Regions from separate parts of the Acholeplasma hippikon genome, predicted to be linked through region 2. Evidence: riboswitches for the same ligand, from Rfam matches in the RefSeq annotation. Region 2 holds a riboswitch; the other holds the start of a gene.
What was found. Region 2 has a riboswitch for S-adenosylmethionine ahead of EXC59_RS06000 (hypothetical protein). Riboswitches for the same ligand answer to the same signal wherever they lie in the genome.

Region 1: another riboswitch for S-adenosylmethionine. It lies ahead of metK (methionine adenosyltransferase); the one in region 2 lies ahead of EXC59_RS06000 (hypothetical protein).

Annotation. Positions count from the first base shown of each region.
Region 1 is NZ_LR215050.1:697,254-704,417, reverse strand. Features, by position in the region: gene priA (replication restart helicase PriA) at 1-712, shown strand, start outside; gene fmt (methionyl-tRNA formyltransferase) at 724-1,638, shown strand; gene EXC59_RS03410 (phosphatidylglycerophosphatase A) at 1,631-2,218, shown strand; gene EXC59_RS03405 (HD domain-containing protein) at 2,221-3,540, shown strand; SAM riboswitch class I at 3,596-3,692, shown strand; gene metK (methionine adenosyltransferase) at 3,760-4,920, shown strand; gene EXC59_RS03395 (LemA family protein) at 4,962-5,528, shown strand; gene EXC59_RS03390 (DUF3137 domain-containing protein) at 5,602-6,522, shown strand; gene EXC59_RS03385 (NUDIX hydrolase) at 6,519-6,974, shown strand; gene secA (preprotein translocase subunit SecA) at 7,000-7,164, shown strand, end outside.
Region 2 is NZ_LR215050.1:1,219,905-1,227,068, forward strand. Features, by position in the region: gene EXC59_RS05995 (S8 family serine peptidase) at 1-2,775, shown strand, start outside; SAM riboswitch class I at 2,911-2,996, shown strand; gene EXC59_RS06000 (hypothetical protein) at 3,067-3,375, shown strand; gene EXC59_RS06005 (VanZ family protein) at 3,508-3,972, shown strand; gene EXC59_RS06010 (type 1 glutamine amidotransferase domain-containing protein) at 3,988-4,509, opposite strand; gene EXC59_RS06015 (TetR/AcrR family transcriptional regulator) at 4,595-5,185, opposite strand; gene EXC59_RS06020 (hypothetical protein) at 5,389-5,592, shown strand; gene EXC59_RS06025 (ABC transporter substrate-binding protein) at 5,774-7,164, shown strand, end outside.

The DNA.
Region 1 (7,164 bases), 520 kb from region 2:
TTGTCCAGTTTGTCATAAAGAGACCATGAAACCCGTAGGTAGTGGTATTGAACAACTAGAAGTATTCTTAGAAAAGATTTATGATCGAAAAACACTTTTAAGAATTGATGGAGATACTTTATCAAATAAAGAAGTTTATGAAATTGCTGAAACATTAGAAACAAATAAAGATATCAAAATTATCATTGGAACACAAATGGCATTAAAAGATATTTTTGCTAAGAAAGTTTCATTGGTTGGGATATTAATGGCTGACCAATTCTTAAAAGTACCAAGATATGATGCATCAGAAAATGCTTATATCTTATTTAAGAATGCACACCATATTGCAAGTCATCGATTGGTTATTCAAAGTTACCAAACTGACCATGTGGTTATTGAGTCATTAAAGCATAATTTAAATTTCTATGATGTTGAATTACAAAATAGAAAACTAACATCGATGCCTCCTTATTTCAATTTGTTACAAATAAGAGTAGAATATGAGAGCTACTTAAAGGCTTATCAGTATGCATTTATGTTAAAAAATGAGATTTTATCAAGAAATTACAAAGTTATTGGCCCAAGTCCATCGTTAGTTTTAAAAAACGATAGGGCTTACCGATTCTTATTGCTTGTGAAGTATCAAACACTAGATCAAGCTTTAGTAGAGATGCTAAGAAATGAACGTTCATACAATTTAGAAACAAGTTTTGAATTGATATGGAATTAAGGAGAAATAAAATGATCGTATTTATGGGAACACCAGAATTTTCAGTTCCAATTTTGGAAATGTTAATTGAAAATGGGTATCCAGTTGGGTTAGTTGTTACTCAACCTGATAAACCAGTAGGAAGAAAAAAGATTTTAACACCTTCACCAGTTAAAAAAGTTGCGTTAAAACACGGAATTGAAGTTTTTCAACCAGTTAAATTAAAAGAAGAATATCAAAAAATACTAGATTTAAAACCGAAATTAATTATTACAGCCGCTTTTGGACAAATCCTGCCAAAGGCCTTACTAAACGAAATTAAGGCAATTAATGTCCATGGTTCACTACTACCTAAATACCGTGGTGGCGCACCAATTCAGTATTCTATTTTCAATGGTGAAAAAGAAACTGGTATTACCTTAATGGAAATGGTTTATAAGATGGATGCTGGAGATATGATTGATAAAGCAGTTGTTAAGATTGAAGATGAAGATGACTATGGAACATTAACAAAGAAACTATCAATCGCTGGGCGTGATTTATTAGAAAAGAATTTAGATGATGTTTTAAGAGGTACTTACGGTAAACAAAAACAAATGGATGAAGAAGTTACATTTGCTTACACCATTAAGTATGAAGATGAAGCATTGAACTTTAATGAATCTCTTTTATGGAATCATAACCGTGTAAGAGGCTTAAGTCCGCTACCAGGAGCACACTTTGAAATCGGTGGCACAACAGTAAAAGTGTTTAAAACACGCATAAGTGATATAATAAATATTGAACCTAATGAAATTAGAATCGTTAATAAAAGGTTAATCATTGGCTGTAAGGATGGTGGATTAGAATTAGTTGAAATCCAACAATCTGGAAAAAATAAGCTAATGGTTAAAGACTTTTTAAATGGTCAAAACTTATTTAAAGATGGAGGGTTCATAAATGGATAAATCTAAATTACTTTATAATCGTGAAGAAATGCTAAGATTAAATATCGAAGCACTTCAACGTCGTGGTGGTGTAACTGTACATGATATTGCCACAATTGCCCATGCACAACAATCAAAATATTACCCCGATATCGATTTACAACTATGCATCGAATCAGTTGAAAAAATCTTAACATTTAGAGATGTTTTCCACCATATTCAATTTGCTGCTGAAGTTGATAGATTAGCTGAAGAAAAAATGTTTAAAGGTCCAATTCAAGACATTCTATATTATGACTTAGGGTTATTTGGATTGGATGAAACTTTAGGATTAGATGTTGCTCGTTTATATGGTGCAATTGGCCAAACAAACTTTGGTGATATTGACGTCAATAAGCGTGGAGTCGTAGCGAAGTTAAATGAAGACGGAAAGAAAGACGGAATCGTTCATACATTAATGGATGATATTGTTGGAGCAATTGCTGCGGCTGCTTCAACTCGTGTTGCTCAAGTGATGAATGAAAACTTAGCATTAGAAAATCCTGATTATCATAAATTAAGTTTATTTGAATTAATGCAAAAAAAATCAAAAGGTAAATAAAAGTGGACTTAAAAAAACCAAAAAATAAATTAAAAGGGTTTGGGAAACGAGTATTTTCAAAGTTTTTTGGTTTCGAAACAGGGATCGATGTAACCAATGATGTTGCCGTTTTATATCGTAGAAACGTTGTCATTAAAAATATCGTTTTTATATCAAACATCCTATATTCGTTAGTATTCTTTATTCTCGGATTTTCAGTAGCCAATCCAACAACAGATTGGCTTTTTGCCGTTGCATCACTTCCGATTACTTATTCTGTAGGAAAATTACAAAATAGATTAATTAACTTAGACAAAAACGATTTAACAAAGCAACAGATTGCAATGTATGTTTCTAGTTTCTGGATTTTTATATCGGCAGTCTTGGTCTATGTAAGAATTTATGCGGTCGGACGAAATGAATTGTTTGAGACTGCGGCATATGTCTTAATTTATTATTCTTTAGTTCAAATTTCTTTATATCAAGATAAAAGATTACTTGCCAATTCATTTGTAAGTTTATTAGGATTTGTCACTTTAATTCATATAGCAGTCACTTATGATTTTTTCCATATGGAATTAACTTGGCAAGAGTTTTCTTACCAATTATTAAATGATCCTTCTATGAGCCGTCAATTCGGTGCCCTCATTTTAAGAACGGTTATTTTCTCATTATTTTATTTAGTTAACTATATTATCGTTTCTATAGGACAAACCATTCAAGAAGAGCGTAAAAAAGAATTAACAAAACGTCGTCAAGTTCAAGATGACTTCACGCATATTGTTAAAAACTTCTTTAATATTGTTTTCCAATCAGTTTCAAGCTTGCTAGATGAAACGCATGCATATAGAGTTTCACGTGTGAGTGTGAAATTAGCAGATTACTATAATTTAGATAAAGAAGCAATTGAACGTATTGAAAATTATAGTTTATTACATTTAGAATTTGATGAGATTAAAGACTTAATGATAGAGTCAGAAAATCAAACTGAGCAATCTTATGATGTGTTAAGAACAAAAACAGAATTAGGCGCAAGAATTGCAAAAAGAATTCAATTGGCTAAAAAAACAATTGATATTATTCGTACGCACCATGAAGATATGCCGTCAGAAAGTTTCATTAATGAAATGCGTAAGATTCAACCTGATATTGAATCTCAAATCATTTTAATTTCTGATTTCTATGTAACCTTAAGAAGTGTTTCAAGTTACTATAGACCTTATAATCATCAGACAGCAATGCAGTTCATTTTAAAAGAATTATCACCTTATATCGATGGAAATTTAAAGGATACATTCTATAAGTATAACGAAGAATTAAATCAATTATACCAAAATCTATAATTGTGCTTTACAAAGATTTACATTCGTAGTATGATAAATAAGCAAACTAAATCGCAACTTATTAAGAGCAGGCGAGGTCAACGGTCCATAGACCCTGCAGCAACCTATTAAATTAGGTGCTAAGACGTGAGGGGGAAACCCAGCAATAAGGATTTGTTCAAAGACGCTTCCTTGTTGGAGGCGATTTTTTTTGACAAAATATATAAAGAGGTAAAAACCATGAGTTTCGTATTTTCAAGTGAGAGTGTGACAAAAGGTCACCCAGATAAAGTAGCTGATTTTATTTCAGATTCATTAGTTGATTTCTGTTTATCAGCAGATCCAAATTCAAGATGTGCTATTGAAACATCAGTAGCAAACAAGAGTGTTTTCATTTATGGTGAAGTCACAACAAAAGCTGACCTTACTAAAGAAAACATAATGAAAGTTGCTAAAGAAGCAATCGCTTCAATTGGTTATACACAAAAAAGATTCATCTTTAATGTAGATGATTTAGAATTTCATATTCAATTAAATAAACAATCTGCAGATATTGCACTAGGCGTTGATGAAAATGAAAACAAAGAACAAGGTGCTGGTGACCAAGGTATTATGTTTGGGTTTGCTAAAGATGATACTCCAAATTTATTACCATTACCAATTTTCTTAGCACACGAATTAACTAAGAAATTACAAGAAGTTAGAGAAAATAGAACGGTGTTCGGTTTAGGACCTGATGGTAAGAGCCAAGTCTCTGTTTTATATGATGATAATAATCAACCTGTTGAAGTTACAGCAGTTGTTATCTCAACGCAACATTATGAAGAAAAGACTTTAGAAGAAGTTAAAAAAGATATTTTAGAACATGTTATTAAGCCTGTAATTCCAGAAAACTTATTAACTCCTAATACAAAGTATTACATTAACCCAACGGGAAGATTTGTTATTGGTGGTCCAGTAGGAGACTCAGGATTAACAGGTCGTAAGATTATTGTTGATACATACGGTGGATTTGCACGTCATGGAGGCGGAGCATTCTCAGGTAAAGATGCTTCTAAAGTGGATAGATCAGCTGCATACATGGCACGTTACATTGCTAAACAAGTTGTTGCAAGTAAGGTTGCTAAAACTTGTGAAATTCAATTAGCTTATGCAATCGGTGTTGCTGAGCCAGTTTCAATTTATGTAAACACATTTGGAACAGGTGTTGTAAGCGATGCGAAGATTCAAGAAGTCTTAGAACGTAACTTCAAACTTACCCCTAAAGGTATTATCGAAAAACTCCAATTAAAACGTCCAATCTTTAAACAAACAGTGAATAATGGTCACTTTGGTAAGACTGGGGATGCATTTACTTGGGAAAAAACTGATTCCATTGATATTTTCAAACATTTATTATAAAATAATAACTGCAGTAAAAAAGCATAAAGGAGGAAATACACATGGATTTAACAGTATTATGGATTATTTTAGGGGTTATTGCTTTCTTTGCAATTATCTTTATCGCTTGGTATATTTCAACAGTAAACTCATTTAGAACAATGATTGTTAAAATTGATGAATCAGAATCATCTATCGATATCGCATTAACTAAACGCTATGATTTATTAACAAAAATGGTTTCAGCTACTAAAGGTTATATGAAACATGAATCTGAAACATTAGCTAAGGTTATCGAAATGAGACAACCTGCAAGAAATGCATCTATTTCAGAAAAACAAGATTTCGCTAATCAATTATCTCAAGGTTTATCACAATTAAATGTTGTGGTTGAACAATACCCTGATTTAAAAGCTTCAGCAAACTTTGCTAAGTTACAAAGTGCAACTGTAGAAGTTGAAGAAAATCTTCAAGCAGCGCGTCGTGTTTATAACTCAAACGTTTCAATTTACAATCAAAAATTAGTTGTGTTCCCATCTAGCTTAGTTGCTGGTTGGAAGAACTTCACAAAACGTGATTTCTTTGAAGCAGAAGCAGTTAAACGTCAAGACGTAGATTTCAATTTTTGATTCAGTTGAATCATTAAATAGCAGAAACGGCTTAAAATAGTTTCTGCTTTTTTGCTAAAAAGAGGTAGGGTATATGGAAGAAAAGTTAAGAGAATTAGAAGCACAAAGATTAGTCATTTTAGCAGAACAAAAAAAATATAATAAACGAGCAATACCTTTCTTTGTGATTGGTGCAATTGGCTTTTTACTAGGAATTGCTTTTCCAGATACTGGAGCGCTCTTTATGGTCATTGGCTTTGTCTTAATTATCATCGGAGCAATTGTTGCCTCTATTGGATATAAGCATATTGCACAATTCAATCAAATGTTTAAGAGTAATTTAATTACATCATTATTGAAGGCTAACTATGATAACGTAACATATGAGCCAAAAGGCCATATTCCTTTAGATGTTTTCTTGAAAACGGGTTTAACAAGAAAACCTGATCGCTGGAGAGGAGAAGATTTTATCTCTGGTGAAAAAAATGGTGTTAAATTCCAGGTTTCAGAGTTCCATTTAGAAGACCGCCATGTTAGGCGTGACAGCAAGGGAAATACTTATGTAACTTATGAAACTTTCTTTAAAGGAAGATTCTTTATGTTTGAATTTAAACGTATCTTTAAACATGATTTAAGAATTTCAGAAAAAGGTTTATTAAACATAAGTTTTAATAATTTTGGTTTAAAAAAGATTGAGACAGAAAGTATCGCATTTAATAAAAAGTTCAGTGTTTTAACAGGTGATGATCAACATGCATTTTATATCATTACACCTGTAATGTTAGAAGAAATTCAACGTATTGAAAGATTATTTAAAGGAACAATTGCATTATTATTCCAAGGAAATAGACTATATGTTGCAATCAATGATAACAAAAATACACTTGAACCAAATATTAAAGTTCCTTTAACAGGACAATCACTGGATTATTATTTAGTGGATATTTTAATTATGCAAGAAATGATTCATGCATTTGACCTTGATGGTTCTAAATTTATGGAGATTCATGAATGAGTTATATCAGTGATATAAGAAAATTCGTAAATCATGCACCCATATTTATGCCAGCAAGTGCTGCAATTATCGTAAAATACGATAAAATATTATTACAGCAGCGAAGTGATAACTTAAAATGGGGTCTTCATGGAGGTTCAATGGAACTTGGTGAAACTTTAGAGGAGACCTTAATAAGAGAAGTGAAAGAAGAAACGAATTTAGATATTTTATCATATTGTTTTTTCAAAAATTATAGTGGTAAAGATTTCAAAATAACTTATCCGAACGGAGATGTTTGTTATGTTATCGATCATATTTATGTTGTAGACCAATATAAAGGTGATTTGAAACCACAAAAAAATGAGGTAAAAACATTACAATGGTTTTCATTTGATGAAATCCCTTGGGATGATTTAATGCACCATAATAAAATCATATTGAAAGATTTTATGAAGAGCCTAGGCAAATAGATTATAGATAAGAGGATGTGAAGTTATGTTTGGAATGTTTGATTCCACAAAAAAGGCTTTAAAACGTTACAAAAAAGTAGCTGATAAAGTAATGGCATTAGAAGATGTCTACAAAAAAATGACTGAGGAAGAATTAATAAATCAGACAGTTATTTTAAAAGAAAGATTAAAAAATGGTGAAACGATAGAT
Region 2 (7,164 bases):
GATATGGTTGTTATAACAGAAAATGAAATTTACATGATTGGACGAAATGACTACAACATGCATCTGTTAAATAACACACGCTCAAACACAGGTATTTCTAATATTATTCTTAAATCAGGTATAACTACTCCAAATCTTCAAATTGAAAATTCAAATATTTATCATTCTAGATTAGAAGACGATTCGATTGTTATTGAATTTAATCAGGAAATTTTTAAAGATAGAAACTTTACAAGAATTTATGTCAATAATGGATCAACAGGAAGAAGTATTCCTATAAACACAAGAATTGATGGTAATAAATTGATTATTACTTCATCATCATTTGTTCATGGACAATACTATTACGTGGTCGTTCAAGATTACTCAGTAAGAAACGTTAATGGAAAACAAAACACTTATTATTCTCAATCATTCAATTATTATGGTATTGATCGACCAATTGAAGTTATCAGTCCAAATGTGGATGATTCAAAAGTGTTTGAACAAGATAAAATCGAATATAAAGTTAAATTTAATTTAGTAATCATGTCAAATAATTTTGGAAACATTCATCTTTTAAATGAAGGTAATGAAGTTATTGATTCAATTACGCTATCCTTAGTTAACAATGAATTAATCGTACGAGGAACATTGTTAAATGGAACATATCGTTTAATTATTCCAGAAGATGCGTTTGCTAACTATCATGGAAGATCAAGTGAAGCGTTAGAATTTAGTTTCAGTGTGGATAAGAAGCTAGTTTATCAAACAAACTCACATGAAAACAACCTAAGAAAAGCAATTGATGAGGAAATTAAACTAACATTCGCAAATGATATTACTCTGGATGTAAATGGCATCAGTATCTTAACAAGTGATGGCAATTTGGTTGAATTTGATACTGAAGTTATAGAAAATCAATTAATCATTAAACCAACATTAGTTCATGGCATGAACTATCAAGTAGTTATTTTAGAAAATAGAATTGTAGACTCACTTGGTTTGGTCAATGAGAAATTTGAATTTAGATTTGAAACATACCAACCTATTGAATTATTAGGTCAGTCAATATTAGATCAAGCAACTAATATATCTACAAGACAAGATTTCAAATTCTATTTTAATTACGCTCAAATAGGACCAGCGTATCAACAAATCAAGTTAACAGAGAAGACAGAGCAAAGTGTTTCAATTAATAAATCACTCAATAAAGGCGTACTTAATGTATGGTCAACAGGCGTACTTAAACAAGGAACTGAGTATCAATTAGTCATTCCTGAAAATGCACTAATTGACGAAAATGGCATAGGAAATGAATTAATTGAAGTGAATTTTGAAACATATACAAATAATAGAAAAGCGATTAGTAGAGAAGATATTGATGAAATCATTCGTAAATTATACCTATCTGGATATAATACTTCATTTACTGGAAATGCTATTTTAAATAATTTCAATTTAACTAATCTTGATTTATGGTTTAGAATCCAAGGTCAATCTACAGATAGTTACACTGCAATCAATGGGGTTGCTGGTAACTTCTGGGGAACAATCGATTTAAACTTAATTCAAAAACACATTATTGATTTTGACATCTTCCCATCATTAGAGGATATTATTATTGGTGAATTCCTAACTGAAGCACCAGAAACTGCATTCCCGTTTGTAGTTGATGTTGAAGTTTATAATGAATCCGGCTTAAAAGTAGATAAAGTTGGTAATGAATTAATCACGGTTAAAGTTCACTTTAATAAAGACATGGAAACATCCATTCCATTAAGAGTTGCCTTTGGTTCAAGTGCACCATATGCTGAACGTTTAATTGAAGGTTCATATGAAACACCACGCATGTGGGTTGGAACATATCAATTAACTACTATTATTGAAAATGGTAATCAATTCTTTAGTATTCAAAATGGACACGTAGAAGGGCAATCGTTCTTTAGATTAATGCCTGATACAGCAAGATTTAGATTTGAAATTGATACAACCGCTGCACAAGCTATGTTAATGCAAGCAGAAGCTACTTATGAAGGTATTAGATTAACTTGGTTCCAAGATGACTTTGATACATTAGCAGGATTTAATATTTATAGAAGTGAACAAGAACATGGTTTATATACAAGGATTAATCAATATGTTTTAGGTATTGATGAAACGACATTATTAGATACTTCTGTACAACCAGGAAAGATGTATTACTATAACTTTACTGTTGTTAAGACAGATCTTACAGAATCAGAACCTTCCGGCAAAGTGATTGTAAGAGCGTTTGATAAAATGGCTCCAAATATTTACCATACAAGAATTTATCAAGCATTTACAAATTCAAACTTAGTTATTTCTGCAATTATTAATGATAATATTGCTGTAAACTCGGCTAAGGTTTACTACAGAATTACAGGCGCTGATACATGGAAAGTTTTAACAATGACAAACAATAATGATAAGTATACTGCAGTTATTTCTTCAAGTGATATTACACTTGCTGGATTAGAGTACTATATCGAAGCATTCGATGGCATTAACTATACTCGAGATGGAAATGCCGAAAATCCAATTAACACAGTTGTTCAACTTGCGGTTGACAGCAGTGCTAAGGGAGATGTGAATGGTGATGGCATCGTATCAACACTAGATGCATTAATGATGCTTCAAGCAATTAATGGACGTTTAAACTTGACAGCAGAACAATTCTTAAAAGCAGACTTAGATAATAGTGGTAACTTATCAACTTGGGAAGTATTAAAAGTCTTACAATATGCAAGTGGACAAATTTCATCACTTAACTAATTAAAAAAAAGTGGACAATGTCGTATTGTCCACTTTTCTTATTTAGATTTGAATTAAAGGAATTTATATGCAAAGTATTGTTGTGTTTATAAGAAAGAATAGTTGATTATATATTGAATATTATATACAATAGAATTACCATAAAGAGAAGGAGAGAGACAAGCTCTATGACCCTTCAGCAACCTGCCTAAGGTAAGGTGCTAATGCTTGATTGATGGTTATATATAATCCTAGTTATTTATATGCCATCAAACGATGGCATTTTTCTTTTTTTGGTAGAAAGAGGAATGTATGGAAAACATATTAGCAAAAAATATAGATAAAATCTTTTATGATAAGAGAAGTTACTTAGATTATTTATATGATTTAAATAAAGAGATTAAAAATAAATTAGAAAAAATAAAAAAAGAACTTGATCAAAAAATAAAAGTAATTACAATAGAAACACTAAGAGATATTATTAATGTAAAAAACATTGAAGATTATGAAAGTTATTATCGTTATTTGTTTGTTAAAGAGTGTCTGATGATTAAAATTAAGATGGTTAGTCTTTATATGAAGGATACTGACTTTAAAAACGGAATAAAAGGTAGTTTATAATATAAATTAGTAAAGTGTAAGATAATTTAGTTATACTGATTTTAGATAAGTAAGAAATCCACTACTAGGTGTGGGATACTTATTTAATAAAACATCTTAATAAAAGCATTGAAAGAGAAAGAGAAGTATTTAATGATAAAAAGAAAAGCACTGATTTCACTTGGGATAGCAATCAATTTGTTTATTTGGATTAACTCGATTTTACCGGGCAACGATAGTGCAAACTTAAGTGGTGGTATCACTGAGTTCATCTATCATATTTTAAATAAATTAAATATCGGTATAAGTATCGATTTATTGTCGCTAATGATTAGAAAACTTGCTCATTTTACGGAGTTTTTTATCCTAGGAATTACTTGGGTTTTTATTTTTAAAAAGTATAATTATAGATACCCAATAACATTTATTTATGGATTATTGGTTGCTTTAATTGATGAATTTATTCAGTATTTCATCCCAGGCCGAGCATCAAGTATTTTCGATGTTGCAATTGATGGTGCTGGTGTACTTTTTGGATTATTAATTATATATTTACTTGAAGTATTTATATTAAGAAAAAATGAAATATATATAGATAAAGAAAAAGCAGATGAATAGTCATCTGCTTTATTTTTACTTTTTGAGTGCTTTGATTAACTCAGGTAAATAAAGTGGTAAATCTGGTGGACGACGTGCACTAATAATGTGTCCATCGCTAACAACAGGTTCATCTGCCCAAAGTGCACCAGCATACATCATATCATCTTTAATACCGGGGGTTGAAGTCATACGGACATCTTTTAAAATACCGGCAGAACTTAATACCCAACCAGCATGACAAATCACACCAATAATCTTTTTATTATCATGCATGTATCTTACAAAGTTTAAAACTTCTGGAAGACGTCTTAAATAATCTGGTGCCCATCCACCGGGGATAATGATACCATCGTATGATTTAATATCCACTTGTTTAAAGGCAACATCTGATTTTGTATGTAAACCGTATTTACCTTTATAATCTTTGTTTGCTTCTTCAGCAGCAATTGTTACTTCACATCCAGCTTCTTTTAATCGAATCATTGGATAGAAGAATTCTAAATCGTCAAAATCATTTGAAACAATGGTTAAGACTTTTTTTCCTAATAATTCCATGTCATACCTCCACAGTTTCATTATATAGTTAAAATAAAATATCAATATTTATTTGCATGAAAAAACCCAATCATTAAGACTGGGTTTACTTGATATCGAAGTATTTCATGAATAAATCAATATGATTCACAAAGATTGATTCATCTTTAACCAAGAATCCTTCTGGATCGTTAGTTAAGTATTTTTCATAGAAGTGGTAAACGAAGAATGAATGATACATCTTCGCAGCAAGTTTTGGATCTTCAGTACGCATTAAACCCTTATCCATTAATGATTTAAAGTAATAAGTATAAGCGGTTCTAGGTTTAACGATAAATTCTTCATGTAATAATTTTTTTAAACGTTGACTTGAAAATTCTTCTGGAATTAGTATTCCTGTTAGTGTATTAATATGTTTTTGTTCAAAAAATTGATTTGTCTTTAATGAGATGTTTTTAAAAAACTCTTTTGGACTTAAATCAGTTACCTTATATAGAGGATAAACATTTTCTTTTAATTCATTTACTAATTCATTAGCAATATCTAAGAGAATATCTTCCTTAGATTTGTAGTGATTGTAAATAGAAGAAGCTTTGATTCCTGCGCTTTTTGCAAGATCACGCATACCTAAATTTTGATAACCATATTGTGAGAATAATTCAATTGCGTTCTTGTAGATGAGTTCTTTAGTTGTCATAATAATCCTCCATACGATTGATAACTAACTACATTTTAGTCATAGAAAACTACTTTGTCAAACAAATCGTGAATAATACATATAAATATACGCATGTGTATGCACGTATGTGTGAGAAAATAGATAAAAGTTAATCAAAAAATTGCGAAAATATAAAAACCATGATATAGTATTGATAACATAAATTTAAAAGGAGTCAAACCATGAAAAATTTCCTTAAAGCTAAAAAAGACCTAATCCTTGCTATTTCACTTATTGTTATTGCATTACTACCAACATTCATTACACTATTTGTTAAAGGTAGAACACTTGTTGATCTAGGATTATTACTTACTGCAATTTTAGTTATTGCTTTAATTCTTCCAATTGTGAATGCATTAAAGCGTAATGCAAACAAGTCAAAATAAGAAAACTTAAGAATAACACCCTGTTGAGGCATAAAAAATGCTTGAAACAGGGTGTTTTTGTTCAAAAAGGGGGACGAAAAGCATAAAAAAACATTTGAAAACGTTTTCAATACGTATTATTGTTGATTTTTGTTATTTTTTGGTAAAATACTATTAAATATTTTTTAAGGAGAGAGAAAAAATGAAAAAAGTATTATACGGATTCTTACTTTTATCATTAACATTACTAGTTGCATGTACTAAGACAAACAATGCTCCAGTGATTAGCGGTGCTAACGATACATCTATCGTTGTAGGCACAGCCTTCGACCCTAAAGCAGGCGTTACTGCTTCAGATAAAGAAGACGGCAATCTAACTGACAAAATTGTTGTAACAGGCACAGTAGATGTTAATACAGTAGCTACTTATACACTTACTTACTCAGTAACTGACAGTGGCGACAAAACAACAGAAAAAATTAGAAAAGTGACAGTAACAGAACCAAACTTAGATGGTACAAAATATAATGGCGTACTAAATCTTAAGTTTGCAGATGCGGACACTAAACATACATTCTTCGCAGCTGCAGAAAAATACCTATTAGACTACATGGCTGGTGGTATTCCGTACTACGTTGCTAACTCATTCAGTTTATTAGCTGATCGTGTTACATTACCTGTAACAGATTACATCCCATCATATGGTTGGGGTACAAGATTAGCTGAGATCACTAAAGATGACTCACAAGTTTTAGGTGTTGACGGTACTTATGGTCAAGCTGGTAAATATACTTACCGTGACTGGAATAACCAAGACTTCTCAACATTAAACTACTGGATCTATGATGACTCAGTTTCAGCTACATACTTAGACTTTATCGAAGGTACATTCTTCCGTGCTACATTAAACGATGCTAGAAACGGTTGGGAATTCGTTCCAGCATTAGCTGCTAAAGCTCCTGAAGCTCCAGCTGCTAGCCAAGAAATCGTTAACGGTAAAGTAACATCTAAAGTATGGAGAGTTACATTAAGACAAGACTTAGAATGGGCATTCAACTCAAATATTAATACTACAGGATTTGACTTAAAGATTGATGCTAATGACTTCTACTGGACATACAGAGAAGCATTAACAAGAAACTTCTTCCGTGCAATTTCAGGTGGTGGTGACTTCGTATCAGAAATCCAAGGAGCAGAAGGTTATTCTAAATTAGCTTCTGAAATCTATGGTGCTGGTGGTACTCCAACAGCTGATCAATTAGCTGCATTAGACGCTGAATGGGCTAAAGTTGGTATCAAGAAGATTGATGACTACACATTAGAGTTCACAACTAAGAATGCTAAAGCATTATTCGATGTGTACTACTTAATGGGATGGCCAGCAATGAACGAAGATTTATATAAAAAACATGGCAACCAATATGGTACAAACGAATTAACAGTTGCTTCATCTGGTGAATACATCATGAATTCACACGAATCAGGTAAAGTAACAAGATACATTAAGAATGAGAAATATCCTCATGCTTCAGAAACTCAATGGACTGGTTGGGATATCTATATCTACAACTCATCAGAAGTTGCGTTCCAAGC